Regions from separate parts of the Alcanivorax xiamenensis genome, predicted to be linked through region 2. Evidence: predicted binding sites of a transcription regulator. Region 2 holds the regulator's gene; each other region holds the start of a gene.
The links. The regulator LexA, encoded in region 2, represses DNA repair genes until DNA is damaged. The targets are predictions, from matches to a motif close to TACTGTNTANNTANACAGTA.
Positions count from the first base shown of each region.

Region 1: the regulator LexA is predicted to act here: its motif matches at 2,461-2,480, upstream of recA (recombinase RecA).
Region 3: the regulator LexA is predicted to act here: its motif matches at 1,819-1,838, upstream of ruvC (crossover junction endodeoxyribonuclease RuvC).

Region 1 is NZ_AQPF01000007.1:93,187-97,781, reverse strand. Features, by position in the region: gene A6D6_RS07055 (8-oxoguanine deaminase) at 1-1,205, shown strand, start outside; gene A6D6_RS07050 (DUF5062 family protein) at 1,505-1,741, opposite strand; gene A6D6_RS07045 (CinA family protein) at 1,946-2,425, shown strand; gene recA (recombinase RecA) at 2,621-3,658, shown strand; gene A6D6_RS07035 (regulatory protein RecX) at 3,627-4,127, shown strand; gene A6D6_RS07030 (sulfite exporter TauE/SafE family protein) at 4,460-4,595, shown strand, end outside.
Region 2 is NZ_AQPF01000017.1:50,592-55,186, forward strand. Features, by position in the region: gene rlmKL (bifunctional 23S rRNA (guanine(2069)-N(7))-methyltransferase RlmK/23S rRNA (guanine(2445)-N(2))-methyltransferase RlmL) at 1-71, shown strand, start outside; gene A6D6_RS11915 (glutaredoxin family protein) at 68-304, shown strand; gene A6D6_RS11920 (TatD family hydrolase) at 513-1,400, opposite strand; gene A6D6_RS11925 (DUF1499 domain-containing protein) at 1,397-1,795, opposite strand; gene lexA (transcriptional repressor LexA) at 2,156-2,770, opposite strand; gene A6D6_RS11935 (cyclic nucleotide-binding domain-containing protein) at 3,171-3,821, shown strand; gene A6D6_RS11940 (universal stress protein) at 3,888-4,346, opposite strand.
Region 3 is NZ_AQPF01000067.1:4,281-8,875, forward strand. Features, by position in the region: gene aspS (aspartate--tRNA ligase) at 1-827, shown strand, start outside; gene A6D6_RS20235 (YebC/PmpR family DNA-binding transcriptional regulator) at 932-1,663, shown strand; gene ruvC (crossover junction endodeoxyribonuclease RuvC) at 1,891-2,409, shown strand; gene ruvA (Holliday junction branch migration protein RuvA) at 2,406-3,008, shown strand; gene ruvB (Holliday junction branch migration DNA helicase RuvB) at 3,084-4,112, shown strand; gene ybgC (tol-pal system-associated acyl-CoA thioesterase) at 4,105-4,548, shown strand; gene tolQ (protein TolQ) at 4,541-4,595, shown strand, end outside.

The DNA.
Region 1 (4,595 bases), on a different contig from region 2:
ACACGCATCATCACATGTACCAGAACTTCACCCGGGTGATGGCCCAGGACGACGCGCTGTTCCCCTGGCTCAATACGCTTTACCCGATCTGGGCACGGCTGGACGACGAGGCGATCTATCTCAGCAGCAAGGTGGCCATGGCGGAGCTGTTGCTCTCAGGCTGCACCACCGCCGCCGACCATCTTTATATGTTGCCCAATGGGGCCCGCCTGGACAGTCAGATCCAGGCGGCGGGGGAGATGGGCATCCGTTTTCACGCCGCCCGCGGCGCCATGTCCCGGGGGCAAAGTCAGGGTGGTTTGCCGCCGGACAATTGTGTGGAGAAGGAAGAGGACATTCTGCGGGACGCGGAACGTTTGATCGATCGCTACCATGATGCCGGCCGTCATTCGATGCTGCGTCTGGTGCTGGCGCCGTGCTCGCCGTTCTCGGTGACGCCGGAACTGATGCGCGATGCGGCCCGGCTGGCCCGGCGCCATGAGGGCGTGCGTCTGCATTGCCACCTGGCCGAGGAACTGGATGAGGAGGACTACTGCCTGGGCCAGTACGGCATGCGTTCGGTGGCGTTCGCGGAGTCGGTGGAATGGCTCGGTAAGGATGTGTGGTTCGCCCACGGGATCTTCCTCGACGACGAGGAAATCGCGCTGCTGGCCCGCACCGGCACGGGGATCACCCACTGCCCCAACGCCAACATGCGTTGCGGGCAGGGCATTGCCAAGGTGCGCCAGCTATTGGACGCCGGGGTGCCGGTGGGGCTGGGGGTGGACGGTTCCGCCTCCAACGATTCCAGCAATCTGTTCCTGGAGGCGCGCATGGCGATGATGCTGCAGCGGGTGGCGCCGGCCCGTTACCGTTCGGAAGCGCCGGGCGGGCGCGGCGGTTTCGGCGGCGACCCTGGCGCGCTATCGGCGCGGGAGGCGCTGGCCCTGGCCACCCGTGGCGGCGCCCGCTTGCTGGGCCGGGATGACATCGGTCATCTGGCACCGGGGATGAGCGCGGACTGGGTGGCGGTGGATATGAACCACCTGTCCTTCGCCGGCGCGCAGCGGGATCCGCTGGCGGCGCTGGTGATGTGCGGGCCCTTCCTGGCCAGCCAGGTCATGGTCAATGGCCGGATGCGGGTTCGCGACGGGCAACTGCTCGACACGGAACCGGCGGCGCTGATGCGGGAACACGCCCGGGCCATGACGCGTCTGTATCAGTGACGTCCCTGTATCGGTGGAGAGGGCGGCGGGGCGAGGGCCTGTTCATACTATTTTCATCGCGCCTGCTGGATGCCCTTTTTGCCTCCAGCAAGGCGGGGGGCGCGCGGTTTGGTCATTCCAAATGAGCAACCGACAACGGCGCGGGAGGCAAAAAGGGCTCCAGCCCTTCGGGTTGCGGTTAAAACGTCACCACTGTGCGTTACTCGTCGTTCATTTGGAGTCACCAAACTTCTCTCCTCGTGCCTGCATTGGTGACGTTTTAGCCGCAACAGGCGCAATGAAAATAGTGTGAACAGGCCCTAGGGTTGTTTCGACGCCCAGATCGCCAGCTTATGCTGGATCGACTGCTGGGACACCTGATCCTCGGGCAGTGGCTGGATGACCTTGTCATGAACCAGCAGGCGATAGATGTACTCCAGCTTCAGTGCCGCCGAATCGGTGGGCTCGAACTCGACCACGCCCCGCTTCTCGCCGTACGCCATGCCGAGTGTGATGGCTTTCTTGACCCATTCCTTCTCATTCTTGAGCTTTTTCATGATGACTCCGAAGGCCAGGGGCTACTTACGGCCCAGAGTAACAAAGCCGATGGAAGGATGCCCTTTGTTTCCCTGCGGCTTCGGGGCAGGGGCGCTGGTCCGTGAACCTGTGGCCGGTTTGCTGGATCACTGGTGGGCAGCGTTGGCAAAGTCCGCCATCATGGAGGGCGATTTTTTGATCTTCTCTGAACATCAGGAGTCAACATGACCATTCCCGAGCAGGTCGAAGCGCTGGCGGATATCCTGCGTGAACGGGGCCTGCGCGTCGCCACCGCTGAATCCTGCACTGGCGGCGGCATCGCCCGCGAAATGACGGAAATGGCCGGATCCTCGGATTGGTTCGAGTGCGGCTTCGTCACCTACTCCAACGAGGCCAAGCAGAGCATGCTGGGTGTCTCGGAAGCGATTCTGGCCAGTGCCGGCGCGGTCAGTGAACAGACCGTCCTGGCCATGGCCCGGGGCGCGTTGGGGCGTTCCCGGGCGGATCTGGCGGTGGCGGTGAGCGGTGTGGCGGGGCCCGGCGGCGGCAGCGCCGATAAGCCGGTGGGCACGGTGTGGATCGCCTGGGCGCAGCAGCCGGACTGGGCCCGCGCCGAGCGCTTCCTCTTCGATGGTGATCGTGGGCAGGTCCGGCATGCTACCATCGCCGCCGCCCTGGAAGGGCTGCTGGCCCGCCTCGGATAAGGGGGGGTTGCAGTGGCGCGGGACAGTGTTCATAATGCTGTCCTTATAGACAGTGCTGATCAAAGGGTCAGGCCGAAGGATGCTCGTCGGCCCACGATCAGCGGGCTCTCGCCAGGGCACAGGCCGGTCAGCGGCGAGCCACGGCATCATCAGGGAATAAACGGAATCAAGGGATAAACGGATAGGGGTCATTCAATGAGCGATAAAGGTAAAGCACTTTCCGCGGCGCTGTCGCAGATCGAGCGGCAGTTCGGCAAAGGTTCCGTGATGCGCATGGGCGATCGTAAGCGCGAGCGCATGCCAGCCATCTCCACCGGGTCCCTGGGCCTGGATATCGCCCTGGGCATCGGTGGTCTGCCCAAGGGCCGGATCGTGGAAATCTACGGTCCGGAGTCTTCCGGTAAAACCACGCTGACCCTGAGCGTCATTGCCCAGGCGCAGAAAAAAGGCGCCACCTGCGCTTTCGTTGACGCCGAGCACGCGCTCGACCCGGACTACGCCGAGAAACTGGGCGTCAACGTGGACGACCTGATCGTGTCCCAGCCGGACACCGGTGAGCAGGCGCTGGAAATCACCGACATGCTGGTGCGCTCCGGCGCGGTGGACGTGGTGATCGTCGATTCCGTGGCGGCGCTGGTGCCGAAGGCGGAAATCGAAGGCGAAATGGGCGACGCCCACGTGGGCCTGCAGGCCCGCCTGATGAGCCAGGCGCTGCGCAAGATCACCGGTAACGTGAAAAACGCCAACACCCTGGTGGTGTTCATCAACCAGATCCGCATGAAGATCGGTGTGATGTTCGGCAACCCGGAAACCACCACCGGCGGTAACGCGCTCAAGTTCTACTCCTCCGTGCGTCTGGACATCCGCCGTATCGGCGCGGTGAAGCAGGGCGACGAAGTGACCGGTAACGAAACCCGGGTCAAGGTAGTGAAGAACAAGGTATCGCCGCCGTTCCGGCAAGCGGAGTTCCAGATTCTCTATGGCCAGGGCATCAACCAGCTCGGCGAGGTGTTGGATCTGGGCGTGCAGCAGGGGCTGGTGGACAAATCCGGCGCCTGGTACGCCTACCAGGGCAACAAGATCGGCCAGGGCAAGCAGAACGCCTGTGATTATCTGGCGGAGCACCCGGAAGTGGCGGGTGCCATCGAGAAGGAAATCCGGGCACGCCTGCTGGGTACACCGGCGGAAGAGAGCGCTGAAAATGCGGCCCAGCCCGAGTCCACGGAAGAGTAAAGGCGGCGACCCGACCCCCGCCGATGCCGCCCAGGGGCGCCAGCATGCGGTCAGCTTGCTGGCGCGCCGGGATCACTCCCGCCACGAACTGCGTGCCAAACTGACACGCAAGTTCGGCGCGGCGTCCTGGCTGGACGAAGTGCTGGCGTGGTGTGAAGAACAAGGCTTCCTGGATGACCGGCGTTTCGCCGGTTTTTTTGTCCGTTCAAGAATCGAACGGGGACAGGGGCCGCTGCGCATTCGCGCCGAGCTGCAACAGAAAGGAGTGGGGGAGGCACTGGTTACCGAGGCGCTGGGTGAAGCCGAGTGCGACTGGTTCGCCCTTGCCAGCGAAGTCCTGGGCCGGCGCTTCCGGCACCCGCCGGCGGACCAGAAGGAAAAAGCCAAACAGCTGCGTTTTCTGCAGGGCCGTGGCTTCGATGCCGAGCAAAGCTTCCACGCCCTGGATCAGCAGCGCGAACAGGATTGAGCCAAAGTGCCACCTTGAAGACCTGAATTCAGCGGTCGCTACAACGCCGCTGCGGGAGCTTCGATGGTGCCCTGCAAGCGAATGTCCCTATGTCGTGGCTCCCACGGTTTCTGCTACGAAGCCGCTGTGGGAGGCCAGCTTGCTGGCGAATATCGCTAAATGCCCGAGCGAACCCCATTCGCTTGCAAGCAAGCGTCCCACAGCGGCTTCGTAGTTCCCTTCTCTCTCTGTGGGAAGCGAGCTTGCTCGCGAATAGCCTGTTGCGTGCAAGCGCCCCGCTCCGTCAGCAGGCATAATACCCGCTCCTGTTCTCTGCCCTGGACGTCCGCCCCATGGAATATCTTGGCGACCCCTGGCTGGTGGCGGCCCTGCTTGGCTCGGGAGTGATCGCCGGCTTTATCAATACCCTGGCCGGCGGTGGCGGCCTGTTGATTCTGCCGCTGCTGATGCTCAGCGGCATGGGCCCGG
Region 2 (4,595 bases):
GCACCCCGGAGGACTTTCGCCGTCACGGGTTGCACCATTGCTTTGCCATTCGTCACGGAGAGACACCATGAGCGTCACGCTTTACACCACCTTGGGATGCCATTTGTGTGAGCGGGCCCGGGACATGCTGCTGACCGTGGATCCGATGCTGGCCATCGAGGCCATCGACATTGCCGAGGACGACGATCTGATCGTCAGGTACGGTGAGCGTATTCCGGTATTGCGCCGGGGCGACCAGGAGCTGGCCTGGCCGTTCGGACTGCTGGACGTACGCGCGTTTCTGATGGGTGAGCGGTTGCTCTGATCGCTTCGAATCCACTCTGGGCCACGAAGCCGCTGTGGGAAGCTTGCTTGCAAGCGAATTGTTACTTTTATCCAAAGAATTCGCTTGCAAGCAAGCTTCCCACAATGGCTTTAGCAGCTAAGGGCTAAGGGCTAAGGGCTAAGGGCTAAGGGCTAAGGGCTAAGGGCTAAGGGCTAAGGGCTAAGGGCTAAGGGCTAAGGGCTAAGGGCTAAGGGTGTGCCGGCGTAGTGTGTGTCAGCGCGGCCGGCCAGTCCCGTTGCAAAAACGCCAGGGTGTTGGCCAGGGTTTGCTGGGCCAGAGCCTGCGTTGTTTCCCCCCGCAGGGTCGCCACCCGTGCGCCGATCCAGGGGAGCAGGCAGGGCTCATTGCGGCGTTTTTTCGCCGGCGGTTCCGGCAAGTCCCGGGGCAGCAGGTAAGGCGCGTCGGTTTCCAGCAGCAACCGGTTACCGGGAATGTGCGGCACCAGTTCGGCCAGCTCCCGTCCGCGCCGTTCGTCGCAGACCCAGCCGGTGATGCCGATGAAGCAGTCCAGGTCCAGATAGTCGAATAGCGGGCGGCGTTGGTCGGTAAAGCAGTGCACCACCACGGCGGGCAAACGGTCCCGCCAGGCCTTCAGTATTGGCAGGAAGCGGTCATGGGCATCCCTTTGGTGCAGAAAGACCGGCTTGCCATGGTCCACCGCCAGCGCCAGCTGTGCCTCGAAGGCGTTCTCCTGATCCGGGCGTGGGGAGAAATCCCGATTAAAGTCCAGGCCCATCTCGCCGGCCGCGGCCACCGCCGGTTGCTCCAGCAGTTCCCGTAATTCCGACAGGACGTCGTCGTTACAGAAGCGGGCACTGTGTGGGTGCAGGCCGGCGGTACAGAACAGGCCCTGGTTCGGGTAGCGTTGACACAACGCCACTGCTTGCCGGGATTCCTCGACGTTGGTGCCGGTCAACAACAGACGGGTTACCCCGGCCTCGCGGGCCCGTTGTAACACCGCTTCACGGTCTTCGGCGAATTGACGGTCGGTCAGGTTGACACCGATATCGGCCCATTGGCACTCATCGGCTGGACATTCGCTGGACGGAAACGTATTGGATCCCGGCATACTCATCCGGCGCCTTGGCCCTGAACCGGCGTCAGGCCGCCCAGCCGTTCTTCAAGCCGCTCACGCAGATCCTCCACCCGGCGCCGGTTGGCGCCGAAATCGTAGTATCCGACCCGGGACGCGGAGCGCACTTCAATACCGCCATTCTCGTGCACGTAAAAAGTGACGTCATCAACGAAGCGGAGGACGCGGCTGGTGAAACGGGCCTGCAAGCGGGCCGGTCCCACCTGCTCGAAGCTGACGCGGGGCAGGGTGGCCAGCACCTCGCTCAGTAATTTGAGACTGCCGGCGCGATCGGCGTAGCCTGGAAGAGGTTCCACCCGATGCCGTTCATCCGTGGCCAGGCTGGACACGCAATTGGGGGAGGACGGGCAGGGCGCTAACAAACGGGTGTCGTTCATGGCAAAGCTACTCAGCAATAACAAACCACAGACACAGAGAACACGGCGGACATGCCGTGAGAGAACCCGTGATGCGCCCCCGGCGCTTGGCATCCATTGGGATGCCCGACCCTCCCTGGCACGTCGACTGATGTCGCCGTTATCACTGTGCTTCTTAGGTCCTGACCGTCCGTTCATGAAGGTTCCGTCTCAGGCTACGTTCCATGGTGCCTCCATGGCCGCTACGGAAGGTCATGGCTTTTCATTCCCCGGCCATCAAGGTGGCGACAACAGGACCACGGGTGCCGCGGAGAAAACGCAAATGCGTGCGTAGTGTAACTGGTGGCCACGCATTTTGTCTCCCCGGGGGAAAACCGGGGCTTAATGCGCGTTCGGATCGCGGATCAGGCCGACAAACACCCCTTCGATGATCAGTTGATCCGCGGGCACCTGGATCGGCTCGTAGTCCTCATTGGCGGGCAGCAAGGTGGCGTCGGACTTGTTCAGCCGCAGGGTCTTCACCGTCACCTCCTCGCCAATGCGGGCCACCACGATTTCACCGGAACGGGCCGTTTCGCTCTTGCGCACGGCAATCAGATCGCCGTCGAAGATGCCGGCGTCGATCATGCTGTCGCCCTGCACCTGGAGCAGGTAGGTGGGCCGCTGGCGAAACAGTCCTCGCGGCACCGGTACCGTGCGCTGCACGTTTTCCACCGCTTCGATCGGGGTGCCGGCGGCCACCTTGCCCACCACCGGAAGCTCGTCCTCGTCACCGAGGGCGGACTCCAAAAGCTGAATGCCGCGGGAGCGGTCGCTGTGCAGGCGGATATAGCCCTTACGCTCCAGAGCCCGCAGGTGATCGGAGGCGGCGTTCTTGGACTGGAACCCCATTCGTTCGGCGATTTCCGCCCGGGTGGGGGCCATGCCGGTGTCCGCCTGGGAGTCACGGATGCAATCCAGTACCTGCTGCTGGCGGAGGGTCAGTTTGCTGCTCATGTCGGTCTCCTGTGGGTCGCCACGACGGGAATGGAGTACTGATAATACGAACAGTACAATATGTCCAGTATTTTTGTCATCCCCGATGTTGTTACAAAGCGCTCTCCACTCGCCTTGCATGGCCATCCAGGCTAGGCTATGCGCTCGGCGCTTCCCGGGGGGGAGGCGCCGTCGTGGTGTTGTATTCGCTGCCAATGCAGCTCCCACGGTGGCTTGTGGCACCTCTCCGTGGGAGGCTGGCTTGCCAGCGAATAATACAAACACCCGGACCTATCCCATTCGCTTGCAAGCAAGCTCCGACAGCGGCTTCGTAGTTTCCTTTGTGGGAGCTGCCTTGGCGGCGAATGGCGTGCGGACAAGCGGTTCCAAGACTGTGGGGCCGCCGTGGGTTGGGGGAGAAATGAATCAGGCCGAATGGCAACGTTCTCAGCAGGCGAGGGTGGCGTCGTTACTTTCCGGCGTGCCGTTTTTCAATGAAGTGTCCCGTGATGATGCCGATCAGCGTGCCTTGTTGCTGGCCGCTACCCGGATTCTGGAAGCCGCTCCGGGCGAGCTGGTGATCAAGGCCGGTGCCGAGGCCCGCGGGCTTTATTTTCTGCTGCGCGGCGAACTGTGGGTGCTTGGCGAAGGCTCACCGCCGCCGGTGGTCTACCGGGTGTCTCCGGGAGAAGTGTTCGGCGCGTTGTCGCTATTGCTGGAGACGCCGCGCAGCGCCTCCTTGAAGGTGGCGGAGGGGGATCAGGCGAAACCGGCGGTGCTGGCGCGTTTGTCCTTCGCTGATTTCGATGCGCCGAGCTTGGCCTTGTTCAGTCTTGCAACCCGCCTGGCGCTGTTTCACATGCTGGTGCATCAGATTCGCTGGGCGGTGGAGGTGCAGCGCCTGGCGGCGCCGGATGCGGAACTGGAAGCGGCTCTGCGCAAGATCCCGCTTTATCAGGGCGAGAAGGAAACCGTGCGGGAGCTGGCGGCGCTGCGTGAACAGGCGCGGGCGCTGGCGGCGCTGCTGTGCCGTTGGAATGACCACCCCCGCGCCGGCCCGGCGATGACATAGTGAAACCCCGGCCGGCCCGCTGGCCGGCCAGTCGCATGGCTCACGGACCGATCAGGCCGCGAACCGTCAGTCCGATTTCTTGTCCTTGCGCTGGACTTTCACCGCCAATACGTCGCAATGGGCGCCGGGCACCAGACCGCGGGCGGTGGAACCCAGCAACAGAGCCAGACCGCTGCGGGTATGACTGCCCACCACGATCAGATCCGCGCCCAGGGCATCGGCCTTGTCGACGATGGTCTTCTCGATGGAGCCGAGTTCCACATGGATGCGGTCCTCGCTGATCTGGTACTGGCGGGCGTATTCCAGGGCGGTTTCGCGTGCCTGTTTGACCAGGCCGCTTTGCAGGTCGGTGACGTCCATCGGCACGTCGGCGCCGTAGGCCAGTGCCAGCGGCTCGATCACATGGATCAGGTGCAACTCGCCGGAGGCGTTGCCCTCCAGTACCCCGGCGGCACGGCACAGGATGTCGGCGGACTCGTCACTGCAGTCGATGGCGACAAGAATTTTCTGATACGGAGCGGTCACGGCGATCTCCCTCGAACGCTTTTTATCGAGTATAGCCCGGTCCCGGGAAGCGGTCGATTGATGCGGGTCAAGGCCCGCTGAAAGGCCCCCAAAAGGGATTGTGGCCCCCCGAAGCTTGACCGGACGTTAGCGCCGCTGTCTAAATAGGCGCCCCTGAGGGCCCCCGAAACGGGGCCTGGACATCGTATCCGGCCTTTCCCGGCAAGGCGAAGGCCGGATCGACCGACTTCTCGGTAATTCAGTTGTGGG
Region 3 (4,595 bases), on a different contig from region 2:
CCAAGGATCCCAAAGGGCGGGTGGTGGCATTGAAAGTGCCTGGCGGCGCCGATCTGTCCCGCAAGGAAATCGATGAATACACCAAATTCGTCGGCATCTACGGCGCCAAGGGTCTGGCCTATGTGAAGGTCAACGACCTGGCCGCCGGCGCCGAAGGGCTGCAATCCCCGATTCTCAAATTCCTCACCGAGGACGCCATCAAAGGCATCCTGGAACGGACCGGGGCCGCCACCGGCGATCTGATCTTCTTCGGTGCCGACAAGGCCAAAGTCGTTAATGAAGCGATAGGCGCCTTGCGGGTCAAGGTTGGCCATGAGCGTGGTCTGGCCGAGGGCGACTGGAAGCCGCTGTGGGTGGTGGACTTCCCCATGTTCGAGGAAGAAGACGGCCGCTATTATGCGCTGCACCATCCGTTCACCATGCCCAAGTGCGACCCGGAGGAATTGAAGAGCAATCCGGAAGGCGCGCTGTCACGGGCCTACGATATGGTGCTTAACGGCACCGAGCTGGGCGGCGGTTCCATCCGTATTCATCGCCCGGACATGCAGCAGACCGTGTTCGAGGCGCTGGGCATCGACGAACAGGAAGCACGCGAGAAATTCGGTTTTCTGCTCGATGCGCTGAAATATGGTGCGCCGCCCCACGGCGGTCTGGCCTTCGGCCTGGATCGCATGGTGATGCTGATGACCGGCAGTGATTCGATTCGTGAAGTGATCGCGTTCCCGAAAACCCAGACCGCGGCTTGCCTGATGACCAACGCGCCCTCGCCGGTGGACAATCAGCAGCTGCGTGAGGTGGGTATCAGCGTTCGTAAAGACAATAACTAGAGCGCCAGCAGGCTTGCACGCAACACGCCGGCACGCTGAAACCGCGGGCCTTGATGAACGGCGTGCAAGCGTGCCGGCGTGTTGCGTGCAAGCGGAGGTTCTCCATGGCAGGTCATAGTAAGTGGGCCAATATCAAGCACCGCAAGGCGGCTCAGGACGCCAAGCGTGGCAAGATCTTCACCAAGCTGATCCGTGAGATCACCGTGGCCGCCCGCATGGGCGGCGGCGAGATCAACGATAACCCGCGTCTGCGGGCGGCGGTGGACAAGGCGCTGACCAACAACATGACCCGGGACACCATCGACCGGGCGATCAAACGTGGTGCCGGCGGTGACGACAGCTCCAACATGGAAGAGATCACCTACGAAGGCTATGGCAAGGGTGGCGTGGCGGTGCTGGTGGAAACCATGACCGACAACGTCAATCGCACCGTGGCCGAAGTCCGTCATGCCTTCTCCAAGTTTGGTGGCAATCTCGGCACCAGCGGCTCGGTGGCGTTCCTGTTCACCAAGCGGGGTGAAATTTTCTTCGAGCCCGGAGTGGACGAAGAGAAGCTGATGGAGCTGGCCCTGGAAGCCGGCGCCGAGGACGTGGAAGAAAACGACGACGGCAGTTTCCTGGTGGTGACTGCCGCGGACCGCAGCTTCGGCGATGTGATCGATGCGCTCAAGGCGGGTGGCCTGGAGCCGGTGGATGCCGAGGTGACCATGCATCCGTCAACCAGCGCGGAGATGGACGCCGACACCGCCGAGACCGTGGGCAAGATGGTGGACCACCTGGAAGACCTGGACGACGTGCAGAACGTCTATACCAACGCGGAGTGGCCGGAGCAATAACAGACGGCATTCACGCCTGCACGCAACACGCTTGCACGCCATGCTTGCCGGCCCAGTAGCGAGACGGGAAGGGCTGATTGCTCGGCAAGTCAGTCATCGCCGGTACGCTATTGCTTGGGGTTTTGCGTGCAAGCGTGCTGGCGCCCGTACGCTTGTACTGGACATAAGAACAGCGGAAAGGTTATATGAGGCAGGTAACGGCTACCTGCCTTTTTATTAGGTCATTTATGACAATTCTGTTAGGCATTGATCCCGGCTCCCGGCACACCGGTTACGGTGTCATCGAGCAACTGGGCAATCGCAGCCGGGCCTTGACCTTCGGCACCATCAGTACCAGCGGTGAGGAGATCGCGCCACGCCTGGGGCAGATTTTCACCGGGCTGAGCGACCTGCTGACCCAATACCAGCCGGAGGAAATCAGTATTGAAAAGGTCTTCATGGCGCGCAACGCGGATTCCGCGCTGAAGCTCGGGCAGGCCCGGGGCGCCGCGTTGGCGGCGTTGGTGCAAAGCGGTGCGCCGATATTCGAGTACTCCGCCCGCCAGGTGAAGCAAGCGGTGGTCGGGCGGGGTGGTGCCGAAAAGGTTCAGGTGGCGGAAATGGTCCGGCATTTGCTGGGTTTGGACAAGCGCCCGCAAGCGGATGCCGCCGATGCGCTGGCCATCGCCTTGTGCCATGCGCACATGCGCGTATCAATGGCGCGTATCGCCGGTGCCAGTGCGGTAAGACGAAGACGGATACGATGATCGGACAACTCAAAGGACAACTGCTGGAAAAAAGACCGCCCTGGCTACTGTTGGATGTGGGCGGCGTGGGCTACGAAGTGGAAGCGCCGATGACGGTGTTCTATGACTTGCCGGAAGTGGGGGCGTCGTTGACGTTGCACACTCATTTCGTGGTTCGCGAGGATGCCCAACTGCTATATGGCTTCAACAGCCGGTACGAGCGCGAACTTTTCCGCAGCCTGATCAAGGTTAACGGTGTCGGCCCGAAAATGGCGCTGGCGATCCTTTCCGGTATCGAAGCGGATCGGCTGGCTGCCTGTATCCGTGATCAGGATACAAGCTCCCTGGTGAAAGTGCCGGGTATCGGTAAGAAAACCGCCGAGCGTCTGGTCATCGAGATGTCCGACCGCCTGGATAAGCTGGAAGGCGCGCCGGCGATGCCGCCGGGGCTGGTGTCACAATCCGGCGCCAGTGGCGTGCGCGACGACGCCGTGGCGGCGCTGGAAGCTCTCGGCTATCGCAACAAGGACGCGGTGGCGGCGGTGGCTCGCGCGGCGGAGGCTGGAGAGGAGACCAGCGAAGGTCTTATTCGCCGGGCTTTGCGTGGTCTGGCAAAGTAACTAAAGCGTGACGCCCGGACACCACGACCCTGAAGCAGGCTGCTCAGGCCCTATTAAAGAAGGTGTAATGTCACCATGGACAATGATCGCCTGATTTCCTCCAACGCTTCGGATCCCCGGGAAGACCAGCAGGACCGGGCGATCCGGCCCGCCAACCTGGCTGATTACAACGGTCAGCCCAAGGTCCGGGAACGGCTGGAAATCTTCATCGACGCCGCCCGCGGGCGCGGCGAAACCCTGGATCACACCCTGATTTTTGGACCGCCGGGGCTGGGGAAAACCACGCTGGCCCATATTATCGCCCGGGAAATGGGCTCGGAATTGAAGTCCACCTCCGGCCCGGTATTGGAAAAAGCCGGGGATCTGGCCGCCATCCTCACCAATCTGGAGGAGGGGGATGTGCTGTTCGTGGATGAGATCCACCGTCTGTCACCGGTGGTGGAAGAGATCCTCTATCCGGCCATGGAAGACTTTCAACTGGACATCATGATCGGTGAAGGGCCGGCGGCCCGTTCCATCAAACTGGATCTGCCGCCGTTCACCCTGGTCGGCGCCACCACCCGCGCCGGGTTGCTCACCGCGCCGTTACGTGACCGTTTCGGTATCGTTCAACGCCTCGAGTTCTATAACGTCGACGACCTCTCTCGTATTGTCGCCCGGTCCTGCGACATCCTGGCGATTCCCGTGGATGACGATGGTGCCCGGGAGGTGGCGCGCCGCTCCCGGGGCACGCCGCGGATCGCCAACCGGCTGCTGCGGCGGGTGCGGGACTATGCCGAGGTGAAGGGCGACGGTCGCATCGTCGGACCGGTGGCGGAAGCGGCGCTGGATATGCTGGAGGTGGACAGTCATGGTCTCGACGGTACCGACCGCCGGTTGCTGAACATGATGATGCATAAGTTTGATGGCGGGCCGGTGGGGCTGGACTCGTTGGCGGCGGCGCTCAACGAGGACGCCGGAACCCTGGAAGAAGTGGTGGAACCCTATCTGATTCAGCAGGGGTTCATACAACGCACGCCGCGAGGCCGGCAAGTGACCAACCACGCCTGGCGTCACTTTGGGTTGCGTCGCCCGGGAAGTGATGGGGATTTGTTTAATGACTGAAAAATCTTCGACGGATCAGGACTTTGTCCTACCGGTGCGGGTCTATATCGAAGACACTGACGCCGGCGGTATCGTCTATTACGTGAACTATCTGAAATTCATGGAACGGGCCCGTACCGAGTATTTACGCTCCCTGGGTTACCAGCATTACGGGTTGTCCGAGGAGAACTATCAATTCGTGGTGCATTCCTGCCAGGTGCGCTATCACAGTCCGGCGCGTATTGATGACGCCCTTGGCGTCACCGCAGGACTGCGCCACCTGGGCAAGGCAACGCTGTTGTTTGCCCAACAGGTGCGCCGCGGAGAGCAGCTTCTGTGTGAAGCGGAAATCAAAATAGCCTGCGTCAGTGCCGACGGTATTCGCCCGAAAGCGTTGCCGGCGCCGCTGTATCAAAGATTCAAGGCCGAATATCGAGGAGAACGGGCCAATGATTGAAGCCTCCGACATGTCCATTGCTTCCCTGGTGCTGCATGCCGGGCCGG